One region of the Streptomyces sp. WAC04114 genome, then DNA from elsewhere that is predicted to be linked to it. Evidence: riboswitches for the same ligand, from Rfam matches in the RefSeq annotation. Region 1 holds a riboswitch; each other region holds the start of a gene.
The links. Region 1 has a riboswitch for cyclic di-AMP ahead of K4G64_RS20155 (C40 family peptidase). Riboswitches for the same ligand answer to the same signal wherever they lie in the genome.

Region 2: it holds a riboswitch for cyclic di-AMP, as region 1 does, so the genes downstream of both, K4G64_RS25920 (M23 family metallopeptidase) here and K4G64_RS20155 (C40 family peptidase) in region 1, are expected to answer to the same signal.
Region 3: it holds a riboswitch for cyclic di-AMP, as region 1 does, so the genes downstream of both, K4G64_RS34615 (transglycosylase family protein) here and K4G64_RS20155 (C40 family peptidase) in region 1, are expected to answer to the same signal.

The regions. Positions count from the first base shown of each region.
Region 1 covers NZ_JAIGQA010000074.1:9,019-13,050, forward strand. The annotation lists gene pcrA (DNA helicase PcrA) at 1-2,137, opposite strand, end outside; cyclic di-AMP (ydaO/yuaA leader) riboswitch at 2,452-2,625, shown strand; gene K4G64_RS20155 (C40 family peptidase) at 2,633-3,811, shown strand; gene K4G64_RS20160 (hypothetical protein) at 3,890-4,032, shown strand, end outside.
Region 2 covers NZ_JAIGQA010000117.1:9,319-13,350, reverse strand. The annotation lists gene K4G64_RS25935 (MarR family winged helix-turn-helix transcriptional regulator) at 43-558, opposite strand; gene K4G64_RS25930 (dihydrofolate reductase family protein) at 636-1,766, shown strand; tRNA gene K4G64_RS25925 (tRNA-Met) at 1,832-1,905, shown strand; cyclic di-AMP (ydaO/yuaA leader) riboswitch at 2,227-2,383, shown strand; gene K4G64_RS25920 (M23 family metallopeptidase) at 2,395-3,435, shown strand; gene K4G64_RS25915 (aldo/keto reductase) at 3,513-4,032, shown strand, end outside.
Region 3 covers NZ_JAIGQA010000214.1:5,483-9,514, forward strand. The annotation lists gene eno (phosphopyruvate hydratase) at 1-951, opposite strand, end outside; gene K4G64_RS34615 (transglycosylase family protein) at 1,237-1,929, opposite strand; cyclic di-AMP (ydaO/yuaA leader) riboswitch at 1,933-2,099, opposite strand; gene K4G64_RS34620 (transglycosylase family protein) at 2,328-3,284, opposite strand; gene K4G64_RS34625 (cytochrome P450) at 3,406-4,032, opposite strand, start outside.

The DNA.
Region 1 (4,032 bases):
AGGGCGGGTTGTACGAGGGCTGGCCCCAGGCGCTGCGCAGCGTGGACCGGGTCAGGTAGAGCCGCTCCCGCGCGCGGGTGATGCCGACGTAGGCGAGGCGCCGCTCCTCCTCCAGCTCCTTGGTCTGGCCGAGGGCGCGCATGTGCGGGAAGACGCCGTCCTCCATGCCGGTGAGGAAGACGACCGGGAACTCCAGGCCCTTGGCGGTGTGCAGGGTCATCAGGGTGATGACGCCGTCGCCGTCCTCCTCGTCGGGGATCTGGTCGGAGTCGGCGACCAGCGCGACCTGTTCGAGGAAGTCGGACAGGGTGCCCCGCTCGTCCTCGCCGCGCTCCTGCTCGAACTCCATGGCGACGGCCGCGAGTTCCTGGAGGTTCTCGATCCGGGTCTCGTCCTGCGGGTCGGTGGAGGCCTGGAGTTCGGCGAGGTAGCCGGTGCGCTCCAGGACGGCCTCCAGCACCGTGGCCGGTCCGGCACCGGACTCGACGACGGTGCGGAGGTCCTCCATCAGCGTGTTGAACCGCTTGACGGCGTTGGTGGAGCGCGCGGCCATGCCGTACGCCTCGTCGACGCGCTTGAGGGCCTGCGGGAAGCTGATCTTCTCGCGCTGGGACAGGGCGTCGATCATCGCCTCGGCGCGGTCGCCGATGCCCCGCTTGGGGACGTTGAGGATCCGGCGCAGCGGCACCGAGTCCTCCGGGTTGGCGAGCACGCGCAGGTAGGCCAGGACGTCCCGGACCTCCTTGCGCTCGTAGAAGCGGACGCCGCCGACGACCTTGTAGGGCAGGCCGACGCGGATGAAGATCTCTTCGAAGACACGGGACTGGGCGTTGGTGCGGTAGAAGACGGCGACGTCGCCAGCCTTCGCGTCGCCCGCGTCGGTGAGGCGGTCTATCTCCTCGGCGACGAACTGCGCCTCGTCGTGCTCGGTGTCGGCGACGTAGCCGGTGATCTGCGCGCCGGTGCCCGCGTTGGTCCACAGGTTCTTGGGGCGGCGGGACTCGTTGCGCTCGATGACGGCGTTGGCGGCGCTGAGGATCGTCTGCGTGGAGCGGTAGTTCTGCTCGAGCAGGATGGTCGTCGCGTCCGGGTAGTCCTCCTCGAACTGGAGGATGTTGCGGATGGTCGCGCCGCGGAAAGCGTAGATCGACTGGTCGGCGTCACCCACCACGCACAGCTCGGCGGGCGGGACCTCCGCCTCGGGCGGGACGTCGACGGGGTGCTCGGAGGTGCCGACGAGCTCGCGGACCAGGGCGTACTGGGCGTGGTTGGTGTCCTGGTACTCGTCCACCAGCACATGGCGGAAGCGGCGGCGGTAGTGCTCGGCAACGTCCGGGAAGGCGCGCAGCAGGTTGACCGTCGTCATGATCAGGTCGTCGAAATCGAGGGCGTTCGCCTCGCGCAGCCGCGACTGGTACATGGCGTATGCCTGGGCGAGGGTCTTCTCGAAGCCGTCGGTGGCCTGGGCGGCGAAGTCCTCCTCGTCGATCAGCTCATTCTTCAGGTTGCTGATCTTGGCGCTGAAGGACTTGGGCGGGAAGCGCTTGGGGTCGAGGTCCAGGTCGCGGCAGACCAGGGCCATCAGGCGCTTGGAGTCGGCGGCGTCGTAGATCGAGAAGGAGGAGGTGAAGCCGAGCTTCTTGCTCTCCCGGCGCAGGATGCGCACGCACGCGCTGTGGAAGGTCATGACCCACATGGCGTTGGCGCGCGGGCCGACGAGCTGCTCGACGCGTTCCTTCATCTCGCCGGCGGCCTTGTTGGTGAAGGTGATCGCCAGGATCTGGCCCGGGTGCACGTCCCGCTCGGCGAGCAGGTGGGCGATGCGGTGCGTGAGCACCCGGGTCTTGCCGGAGCCGGCTCCGGCCACGATGAGCAGCGGGGAGCCGGAGTGGACGACGGCGGCGCGCTGGTTGTCGTTCAGCCCTTCCAGCAGCGCGGCGGAGTCGATCACCGGGCGGGGGGCGCCGTCGCGGTAGTAGGCGTCCCGGTCCGGGGGCGCGTCGAACTTCCCGCCGAACAGATCGTCCGGAATCGGCTCCGGTACGTGATCGTCCTCGGGTGGCGGCGGGGGCTCGTGGGCCGGGCCCCGCTGGGCCTGGAGGTTCGCCAGGAAGTTGTCGTCAAAGAGGCTGCTCATCGCTCTCCGAGTCTAGGGCGCCCCACTGACAGCCCGCCGCCGCCCTGAGAACATCGCCCGCCGCCAGGGCTTCCGCGGGCCGGACCGGCGGCGCGTTGTCGCCCTCCATGACCGCCTGATCACGGCCTGCTACGCCCCCGCAATTACGAATGAGTCGTGACTAATCCCCCTTGATCGCTCACTCTCGGCAACGCTCATGAGTGAGGTCACGAAAATGTATCGGGCATATCACCCATCAACCTTCACAGGGGCCACACGAGTTGGCTACCGTGCGACCAGGCCGCATGACCCCCACCGGCGAACGTCGCCGGGCCGCGCGGCCTCCGCCGAGTCCGGCACGCCGCAGCGGCAGCCGGAGCCGGGGACCCAACCGTGAACCTGGGGTGAATCGGCCCGACTCCCTGTACGGAGACGGCCGTAGGGCAAACCTTCCGAACCACCCGCCCGAACCCGACAGCTAACCCGGTAGGCGGAACGTGGAAGGAGTCGCCTCCCTTGGCGTCGCACCGCAAGTCGCGTCCTACGGGTTCGCGCGTGGCAGGTATACGGACCCCCGCCCTCGCAACGGCGGCCCTCACCTCCGTGGCCCTGCTGTCCCAGTCGGCCAACGCCGCCCCCGCGGCCGACGACAAGCCCAGCCTGGAGGAAGTCGAGAAGAAGGTCGACGACCTGTACCGCCAGGCCGAGTCGGCGACCGACAAGTACAACGCGGCCAAGGAGAAGACCGCGAAGCAGCGCAAGCGCGTCGACACCCTCCTCGACGACGTCGCCGAGCGCACCCAGAAGCTCAACGAGGCGCGCGAGGAGCTGGGCTCCTTCGCCTCCGCCCAGTACCGCACCGGCGCCGCCGCCCCGGACACCGCGACGTTCCTGCTCGCGGACACCCCGCAGGACTACTTCGACCAGACCCAGCTGATGGACCGGATGACCGGCCGGCAGAAGGTCGCGGTCGACGACTACGTCACGCAGCAGTCCGAGACGATGAAGAAGCGCCAGGAGGCCACCGAGAGCCTCGAGACGCTCACCGACTCGCAGGCCGGCCTGAGGACGGCCAAGGCCACCGTCCAGCGCAAGCTCGCCGACGCGCGCGAGCTGATGTCGAAGCTGACCGCCGAGGAGAAGGCCCGGCTCGCGGCGATCGAGAAGGAGAAGCAGGCGGAGGCCGCCCGCAAGGCCGACGAGCTGGCCCGGCAGCAGGCCGCGCAGCAGAAGGCGCAGGAGGAGGCGGCTCAGCAGCAGGACAGCGGGTCCTCCTCGTCGGGGTCGTCGGGTTCCGACTCGTCCTCCTCGACGGCACCGGCCGACTCCTCGTACGCCACCAAGGCCGACAAGGCACTCGCCTTCGCCCGGGCCCAGATCGGCAAGCCGTACGTGTGGGGCGCGGTCGGACCCGGCTCCTACGACTGCTCCGGTCTCACCCAGGCCGCCTGGAAGGCCGCGGGCGTCACCCTGCCGCGCACGACCTACGACCAGGTGAACGCCGGCACCACGGTCCCGCTCTCCCAGGCCCGGCCCGGCGACCTCGTCTTCTTCTACGACGACGTCACCCACGTCGGGATCTACATCGGCAACGGCATGATGATCCACGCCCCGAAGCCCGGCACGTACGTGCGCGAGGAGTCGGTCTACTACGACGGCGAGTCCGCGATCCACAGCGTGGTGCGCCCCGCCTGAGAAGTGCCGCCACGTTTTTGAGGGGCACACGCGCGTGCCCCTCTCACAACCGACGCGGCGCTCTCTAGCATCGGCACTATGTCCGGTACCTCCCCGTTTGCCACCTGGTGGTCGACGTATGCGCTGGCGACCGGCATCGTGTCGGTCGGTCTCGACTCGGCGGGGTACGGGGTCCTCTCCCGCGTCGCCCTCGGCCTGGCCTGCGCCGCCTGGCTGGTGGC
Region 2 (4,032 bases), on a different contig from region 1:
TGAAATTTGAAGCAATGAGAATCCGACCCGGTGTGATGCGCGTCACGAACAGGACGGCGACGACCTCCGCCGCCACGGCACGTCGTCCGCCGCCGGCCGGGTCCCGTCCTCCTGGAGCCCCTGCGCGATCGCCGCGGAGATCTCCTCCAGCTGCCCCACCTGCTCCTCGCTGAGCCGGTCGAACAGGAAGCCCCGCACGGTCTCGACATGACCCGGCGCCGCCCGCTCCAGCACGGCGAATCCCTCGTCCGTCAGCGCCGCGATGCTGCCGCGCCTGTCGTGGCGGCAGGCCTCGCGCCGCAGCATCCCGTCCTTCTCCAGCCGCGTGACCGCGTACGTCAGCCGGCTGCGCGTGATCTTCAGCCGCTCGGCGAGATCGGTCATGCGCAGCCGCCGTTCCGGGGACTCCGACAGGACCGACAGGATGGAGTAGTACAGGTGCGGCATGCCGGCGTCCTGCTGGAGCTGCCGGTCGATCGCGTCCTCCAGGAGCAGCGAGGCGGCGATGTAGGCGCGCCAGGCGCGCTGCTCATCGGGGCTGAGCCAGCGAGTCGTCATGCCGCCAGTGTAGGTTTGTTTCAAACTTGAACCAAGCCCTGTCCCGTCCCGCCGTCCCGACCAGCCGCGGAGCACCGATGCCTCACCCGTACGTCCTGCTGTCCGCCGCCGTCTCCCTCGACGGCTACCTGGACGACACCGGACCCGACCGGCTGCTCCTGTCCGGCCCGGCCGACTTCGACCGGGTCGACGAGGTCCGGGCCGGTGTCGACGCCATCCTGATCGGCGCCGGCACCATCCGCGCCGACAACCCGCGGCTGCTGGTGTACTCGGAGCAGCGCCGGGCCGCCCGCACGGCCGCCGGCAAGCCCGAGTACCCCCTCAAGGTCACCGTCAGCGGCTCCGGCGACCTCGACCCGGACGCCCGCTTCTGGCACACCGGCGGCGAGAAGGTCCTCTACACCACCGACCGGGGCGCCGAGCGGGCCCGGGCCCTGGGCCTCGCCACCGACGTCGTCCCGCTCGGCGCCGACCTCGACTGGCGGCGGCTGCTCACGCACCTGCACGACGTCCGGGGTGTGGGGCGGCTCATGGTCGAGGGCGGCGGCATGATCCACACCCAGCTCCTCACCCAGGGCCTCGCCGACGAACTCCAGCTGGTCCTCGCCCCGCTCTTCGTGGGCGACCCCCGGGCCCCCCGTCTCTTCGGCCCCGGCGGCTACCAGGGCGGCCGGCTCCGGCTGCGGGAGTCGCGGCAGATCGAGGACGTGGTCCTGATGCGCTACGAGCCGACCGCCCCGGGGACCGGCCCCCTGCCTGTCGCCGCCGACCACCACTGGCTGGCCCTCGCCTGCGAGCTGGCCGAACGGTGTCCGCCGTCGGACACGGCGTTCAGCGTGGGCGCGGTCGTGGTCGCCGCCGACGGCACGGAACTGGCCCGCGGCCACTCCCGCGAGGCCGGCGACCCGGTCGTGCACGCCGAGGAGGCGGCCCTCGCCAAGCTCGATCCGGCCGACCCGCGCCTGCCCGGCGCAACGGTGTACAGCAGCCTGGAGCCGTGCGCCCGCCGCGCCTCGCGCCCCGCTCCCTGCGCCCGGCTGATCCTCGACGCGGGTGTACGGCGGGTCGTCACGGCCTGGCGCGAGCCCGACACCTTCGTCACGGACGCCGACGGCAGCGGCCTCCTCGCGGCCGAGGGGGTGGAGGTCGTCGTCCTCCCGGAACACGAGGATCGGGCCAAGGCGCCGAACCGGCATCTGCCGGGCTGAGCGCGGCCCGGTCGGTGGGTGTGCGCGAGTGGTCCCGCGGATGGCGTACACTGGTGACACAACGACGCGGGGTGGAGCAGCTCGGTAGCTCGCTGGGCTCATAACCCAGAGGTCGCAGGTTCAAATCCTGTCCCCGCTACTGAAGGCCGAGGGCCGGAATCCGAAAGGGTTCCGGCCCTCGGTGTTTTCTCGATGTCGCCCCGGTACTTTCCCGCTGGTTGCCTCGGTAGCTCACTACGGTCGGTGAGCGAACCGTCCCGTTCCGCATAACAACTGACGCACCGTCAAAAACCGTCAGTCACTTGCGATGCGGTCAACTCGCCCGATTTGGTCCGGTCATGGCAGGTAAGTCCGCGCGAAAAAGGTTAATGATCAAGTGGAACCGCTGGAATACCCCTCGCGCCTCCATTAACGTTCGATAACGCAGCGCGGTCGTCCCAGCCGTCACAGAAGGCGGCTCCGTGCGCACGCGCCGAATCCCGAAAGGGAACCGGGGAACCACCACTTGGGGTGAATCGGGCGGATGCCACCGTGGAAGCACGGCAGGTATACGCGCGTAGGAGACCTTCCTGCTCCGAACCCGTCAGCTAACCCGGTAGGCGAGAAGGAAGGAAAGGAGTACGCCCACGTGGCGTCCAACCGGCTTGCCCCCGCGGCCCCGTACGCGCCGAAGCGCGAGAACGACACCTTCGGCTTCGGCGGCCAGCGCACCGACGAGGGCCCGTTCCAGGAGTGGAACCCCACCGAGGAGTCCATCCGTCCCGTCCGTGGCCGGCATCGCGTCACCAAGCAGCGCGGCGGAGGTCTCGCCCGCAGCTCCACCGTCCTGGGCGTCGGTGTCATAGCCGCCGTGGGCGCCGGCGGCATGGCCAGTGCCCAGACCGGCAAGCCCCCGGTGTCCATCTCCGTGCCGGACCTGCCCTCGGTGGGTTCCCTCATCTCGGACGACGACACCCCCGAAGGTTCCGCCACCCCGCTCAGCAGCCTCGGCACCGCCGCCGCGGACACGGCGGAGGACGCGTCCGGCGCCCGTGCCGGCGCCGGTGACGCGCTGCGCGCCCGGATCATGGCGCAGGTCGAGCACCAGCAGGAGCAGATCGAGACCAAGGCCGCCGAGGACGCCGCTGCCGCCGCCGAGAAGGCGGCCAAGGAAGCGGTCGCCAAGGCGGAGCAGGAAGCCAAGGCCAAGGCCGCCGAGGCCAAGAGGAAGGCGGAGGAGGAGGCCGAGAAGAAGGCCGAGGCCGAGCGGCTCGCCGCCCTCGCCAAGCAGTTCACGCTGCCGACCTCCTCGTACACCCTCACCTCGACGTTCGGCCAGGCCGGCGCCTACTGGTCCTCCGGCTACCACACCGGCCTCGACTTCGCCGCCCCCACGGGCACACCGATCAAGGCCGTCCACAGCGGCACCATCACCGAGGCGGGCTGGAACGGCTCCTACGGCTACAAGACCGTCCTCACCCTCGATGACGGCACCGAGATCTGGTACGCGCACCAGTCCTCCATCGGCGTCAGCGTCGGCCAGAAGGTCAGCACCGGCGACGTCATCGGCCGCGTGGGCGCCACCGGCAACGTCACCGGGGCGCACCTGCACCTCGAGGTCCACTCCGGTGGATCCGCCAGTGGCATCGACCCGCTGGCCTGGCTGCGGGGCAAGGGACTGAACCCGTAAGCGGTACACCCGGTGTTTACGGGAGTTTTGCATCCGTAGCGGAATGAGGTCTTCCCTTGCGGTCGTTGACACCGGGCATGACGTCTCTTCGTAAGCTCGGTACTTCCGACCTCGAGGTCTTCCCCCTCGCCCTCGGTGGCAACGTCTTCGGCTGGACCGCCGACCAGGAGCGGTCGTTCGCCGTCCTCGACGCCTACACCGCCGCCGGCGGCAACTTCGTCGACACCGCCGACGTGTACTCGGCGTGGGTCGACGGCAACCAGGGTGGTGAGTCCGAGACGATCCTCGGCACGTGGCTCGAAGCACGCGGCAACCGCTCCGACGTCGTCGTCGCCACGAAGGTCAGCCAGCACCCCGAATTCCGGGGCCTGTCCGCCGCCAACATCAAGGCCGCCGCCGACGCCTCCCTGCGACGCCTGCGCACCGACCACATCGACCTCTACTACACGCACTTCGACCAGCCCGAGGTGCCCGTCGAGGAGATCATCGGCGCGCTCGACGAACTCGTGAAGGCCGGCAAGGTGCGGCACATCGCCGCCTCCAACATCTCCGCCGAGCGGCTGCGGGCGTCCCTGGAATTCTCCGACCGCGAGGGCC
Region 3 (4,032 bases), on a different contig from region 1:
GGGGTTGGTGACGAACAGGTCGTCGCCGACGAGCTGGACCTTGTCACCGAGCTTGGCGGTGATGGTCTTCCAGCCCTCCCAGTCGTCCTCGAACAGCGGGTCCTCGATGGAGACGAGCGGGTACGCGTCGACGAGCTCCGCGTAGTACTCGGTCATCTCGGCCGCCGAGCGGTCCTTGCCCTCGAAGGTGTAGACGCCGTCCTTGTAGAACTCGGAGGCGGCGACGTCGAGCGCCAGGGCGATCTGCTCGCCGGGGGTGTAGCCGGCCTCGTTGATCGCCTCGAGGATGAGGTCGAGGGCCTCGCGGTTGGAGCCGAGGTTCGGGGCGAAGCCGCCCTCGTCGCCGAGGCCGGTGGCCAGGCCCTTGCTCTTCAGGACCTTCTTCAGCGTGTGGTAGACCTCGGCGCCCCAGCGCAGGGCCTCGGAGAAGGACTCCGCGCCGATCGGGGCGATCATGAACTCCTGGATGTCCACGTTGGAGTCGGCGTGCGAGCCGCCGTTCAGGATGTTCATCATCGGCACCGGCAGCAGGTGCGCGTTGGGGCCGCCCAGGTAGCGGAACAGCGGCAGGTCGCTGGCCTCGGAGGCGGCGTGGGCGACGGCGAGCGAGACGCCGAGGATGGCGTTGGCGCCGAGGGAGCCCTTGTTGTCGGTGGCGTCCAGGTCGAACATCGCCTGGTCGATCAGGCGCTGCTCGGTGGCGTCATAGCCGACCAGCTCCGGGCCGATCTGCTCGATGACCGCGAGGACGGCCTTCTCCACACCCTTGCCGAGGTAGCGGTTCGAGTCGCCGTCGCGGAGCTCGATGGCCTCGAAGGCGCCCGTGGAGGCGCCGGACGGGACGGCGGCACGACCGGTGCTGCCGTCGTCGAGGCCGACCTCGACCTCGACCGTGGGGTTGCCTCGGGAGTCCAGGATTTCCCGGGCTACGACGACGTCGATGGACGGCACGAGCATCTCCTTCTTGATGTGACGCGGTACGCGGGTCGCGTGGACCCGGCGAGGTGCGGGCCCGGTGGCTCGCGACATGAGCCTAACCGGCCCGGGGCGATCGGCCACCGGGTCGCCCACCCCATGGACAGAACCGAGCGTAAATTGTTTCCGAACGGAACAAAGCCGGTTGCCGAAAAAACCCCGCCCCGGTGCGTACGGGGGATGACGCACCGGGGCGGGGAGCCTGTGGACCCTGGGCGGGTCCGGGCGGGCCGGGGCCCTGCCGGGCCCCGTGGGCGCTGCTTACTTCAGGTGCAGCTGCTGGCCCGGGTAGATCAGGTTGGCATCGTCGATGATGTCCTTGTTCAGCTCGTAGAGCTTCTCCCAGCCGCCCTTGACCTTCTCGTCCGCGGCGATCGTGCTGAGGGTGTCACCCTTGACGACCTTGTACTCGCCGTCGCCCTTCTCGACCTTCTTGCCGGTCGGGGTAGTGACGGTCTTCTTGGCCGCCGGGCGCTCGTCGGAGCGGGAGGCCGGCTGCTGGGTCTCACGGGACTCGGTGCTCTGCTGCTGGCTCTGCGAGGAGCTGCCCGAGTCGTCCGAGGAACCGCCACCGGTGTACGCGGCGCTCGACAGGCCCTTGCCGCAGACCGGCCAGGCGCCCTTGCCCTGACCCGCGAGGACCTTCTCGCCGATCTCGATCTGCTGCGCCTTGGTTGCCTGGTCGGCGGTGGCGGCGTACTTGGTGCCGCCGTAGCCGGCCCAGGTGGAGGCGGAGAACTGCAGACCGCCGTAGTAGCCGTTGCCGGTGTTGATGGACCAGTTGCCGCCGGCCTCGCACTGGGCGACGGCGTCCCACTCGGAGGCGGTGGCGGCGGATGCGTTGCCGGCCGCCATCAGCGGGGCGGCGACGGCGGCACCGGCGACACCGGCGACGGCGATGGCACGGGTGGCCTTGGACGGACGGCGGTGCTTGCCCTTGCCGGAAAACAGCATGGTGGATCCCCTCACCGACGCCTGCGAGGTGAGCTGTCGGGTTCGGGCCGGTTGAGTTGCCCGGCCGCGCCCCTCCCGGGACGCGGCTTCACCCCAAGCCCTTCCGGCGCAACTGGCCGGTCGGGCACCTACCTTGGGTCCCCCGCTCCTGCCTACGGCGCTTGACGCGACGACTGTTCCCGTGCGGCCGCTGGCAGGATTCGGCGTTGCGGCAGCCGGGGCTCGCGATGGCGAGCGGTCACGACCGTAGACACGCGATCCACGGAATTTCAAAGACGATCAGGGCTTCTGAGATCTATCTCTCACGGGCCCCAAACGGGACATCATTCGCGAATCGGGGCGCTAACTCGCGCGGTTTCGGGGCGACTTCCGCCCCGGTTTCCGCACTGCCCGAACCGCTACTTCTCGTCCGCTTCGCCCTCGACCGTGAGCTTCTCACCGGGGAGGATGAAGTCCGGGTCGGAACCGACGGCCTTCTCGTTGCCCTCGTAGAGCGCGTGCCATCCGCCGCTGACGTCAAGGGAGTCGGCGATGGACCAGAGACTGTCGCCGACTCCCACGATGTAGTTGCCCTGAACGGCGTCGCCGGAGCCCTCGGCCCCGCGCGAGGCGTGACGGCCCGTGGACTCGTCCGCACGGCCGCTGTCGGACGGGAGGGATTCGTCGGCACTGGGGCCGCGGTGGCGGCCGGAGCCGGCGTCGGTCAGGGCCGAGGAGTCGTCACCCTGGCGCGCGTCGCCGGCCTCGCCGCTCTCGGGGGTGGCCGAGGGAGAGCTGCCGGACTCCTTGCCCCGCGACGTGGAGTCGGCGGATTCTCGCGACTTGTCCGACTTGTCCCTTTCATCCTCCGTGTCGGGCGACGACGATGGCGACGAGGAAGGGCTCGCGGAAGGCGACGACCCGAGCGAGTCAAGCAGGCCGGACGAGTCCGTCGGGTCGGACGAGTCGGACGAACCGGACGCGCCGGAGTCCGCGCCCTTGCCCTGCTCGAGCCCGGAGAGCAGCCCGCAGGTGCGCCACGCGCCGACCCCCTGGTCGGCGAGGATTCTTTCGGCCACGGCTATCTGCTGGGAGCGGCTGGCCAGGTCGGCGCTCGCGGCGTAGTCGAGGCCGCCGTGGTTCTCCCAGTCCTCCTGGGACAACTGCAGGCCGCCGTAGTAGCCGTTGCCGCTGTTCTGGCTCCACGCGCCGCCGGTCTCGCAGTCCGCGACCCGGTCCCAGGTCGTGCCGTCGGCCGCACTGGCGCCGGAGGCCCCGAGGAGCGGGATCGCGATGGCGGAGCCGGTCACTCCGGCCGCGACGAGGAGAGCCGGAGCCTGGCGGGGGCGACGGTGCCGACCGTTCCCGGAGAGCATACGGAGACCTTTCGCAAGACAGCAGTGACCGACGCGGCGTGATTCCCCGCCGCGTTGATGGGTGAACGTATCGGCAGTCGATCACTTGTCACAAGTTCATGCCGCGCAGATCACGTGAAGATCACAGGTCTGATGTTTCGTCACCTTCAGTCGGCGCTGCCGGTGCTGCCGGTGCTGCCGGTGCGAATTCCACCGGCAGCGTGCGCAGTCCGCGCATGATGAGGCCGCCGCGCCACCGCAGTTCGGCCGGATCCGCGGCGAGCCGGAGGTCCGGGAGGCGGGTGAGCAGGGTGGCGAGCGCGGTCTGGCCCTCCAGGCGGGCGAGCGGGGCGCCGAGGCAGTAGTGGATGCCGTGGCCGTACCCGAGGTGCTGGTTGTCGCGGCGGGAGAGGTCCAGCACGTCCGGATCGGCGAACCGCTCCGGGTCCCGGTCCGCGGCGGCGAGCACGACGAGGACGGGGTCGCCGGCCTCGATGCGCTGTCCGCCGAGGCTGAGGGACTCCGTGGCGAAACGCCAGGTGGCGAGCTCGACCGGGCCGTCGTAGCGGAGGAGTTCCTCGACGCCGGTCTCCAGCAGGCCACTCTCCCCGGCGGCGAGCGACGCCTGGAGCCGAGCGCGCTGCCCGGGGTGGGTGAGCAGGGCGTAGGTGCCGTTGCCGATCAGGTTCACGGTCGTCTCGAAACCGGCGAACAACAGGATGAAGGCCATGGCCGCCGCCTCGTTCTCGGTGAGGTGCTCACCGTGGTC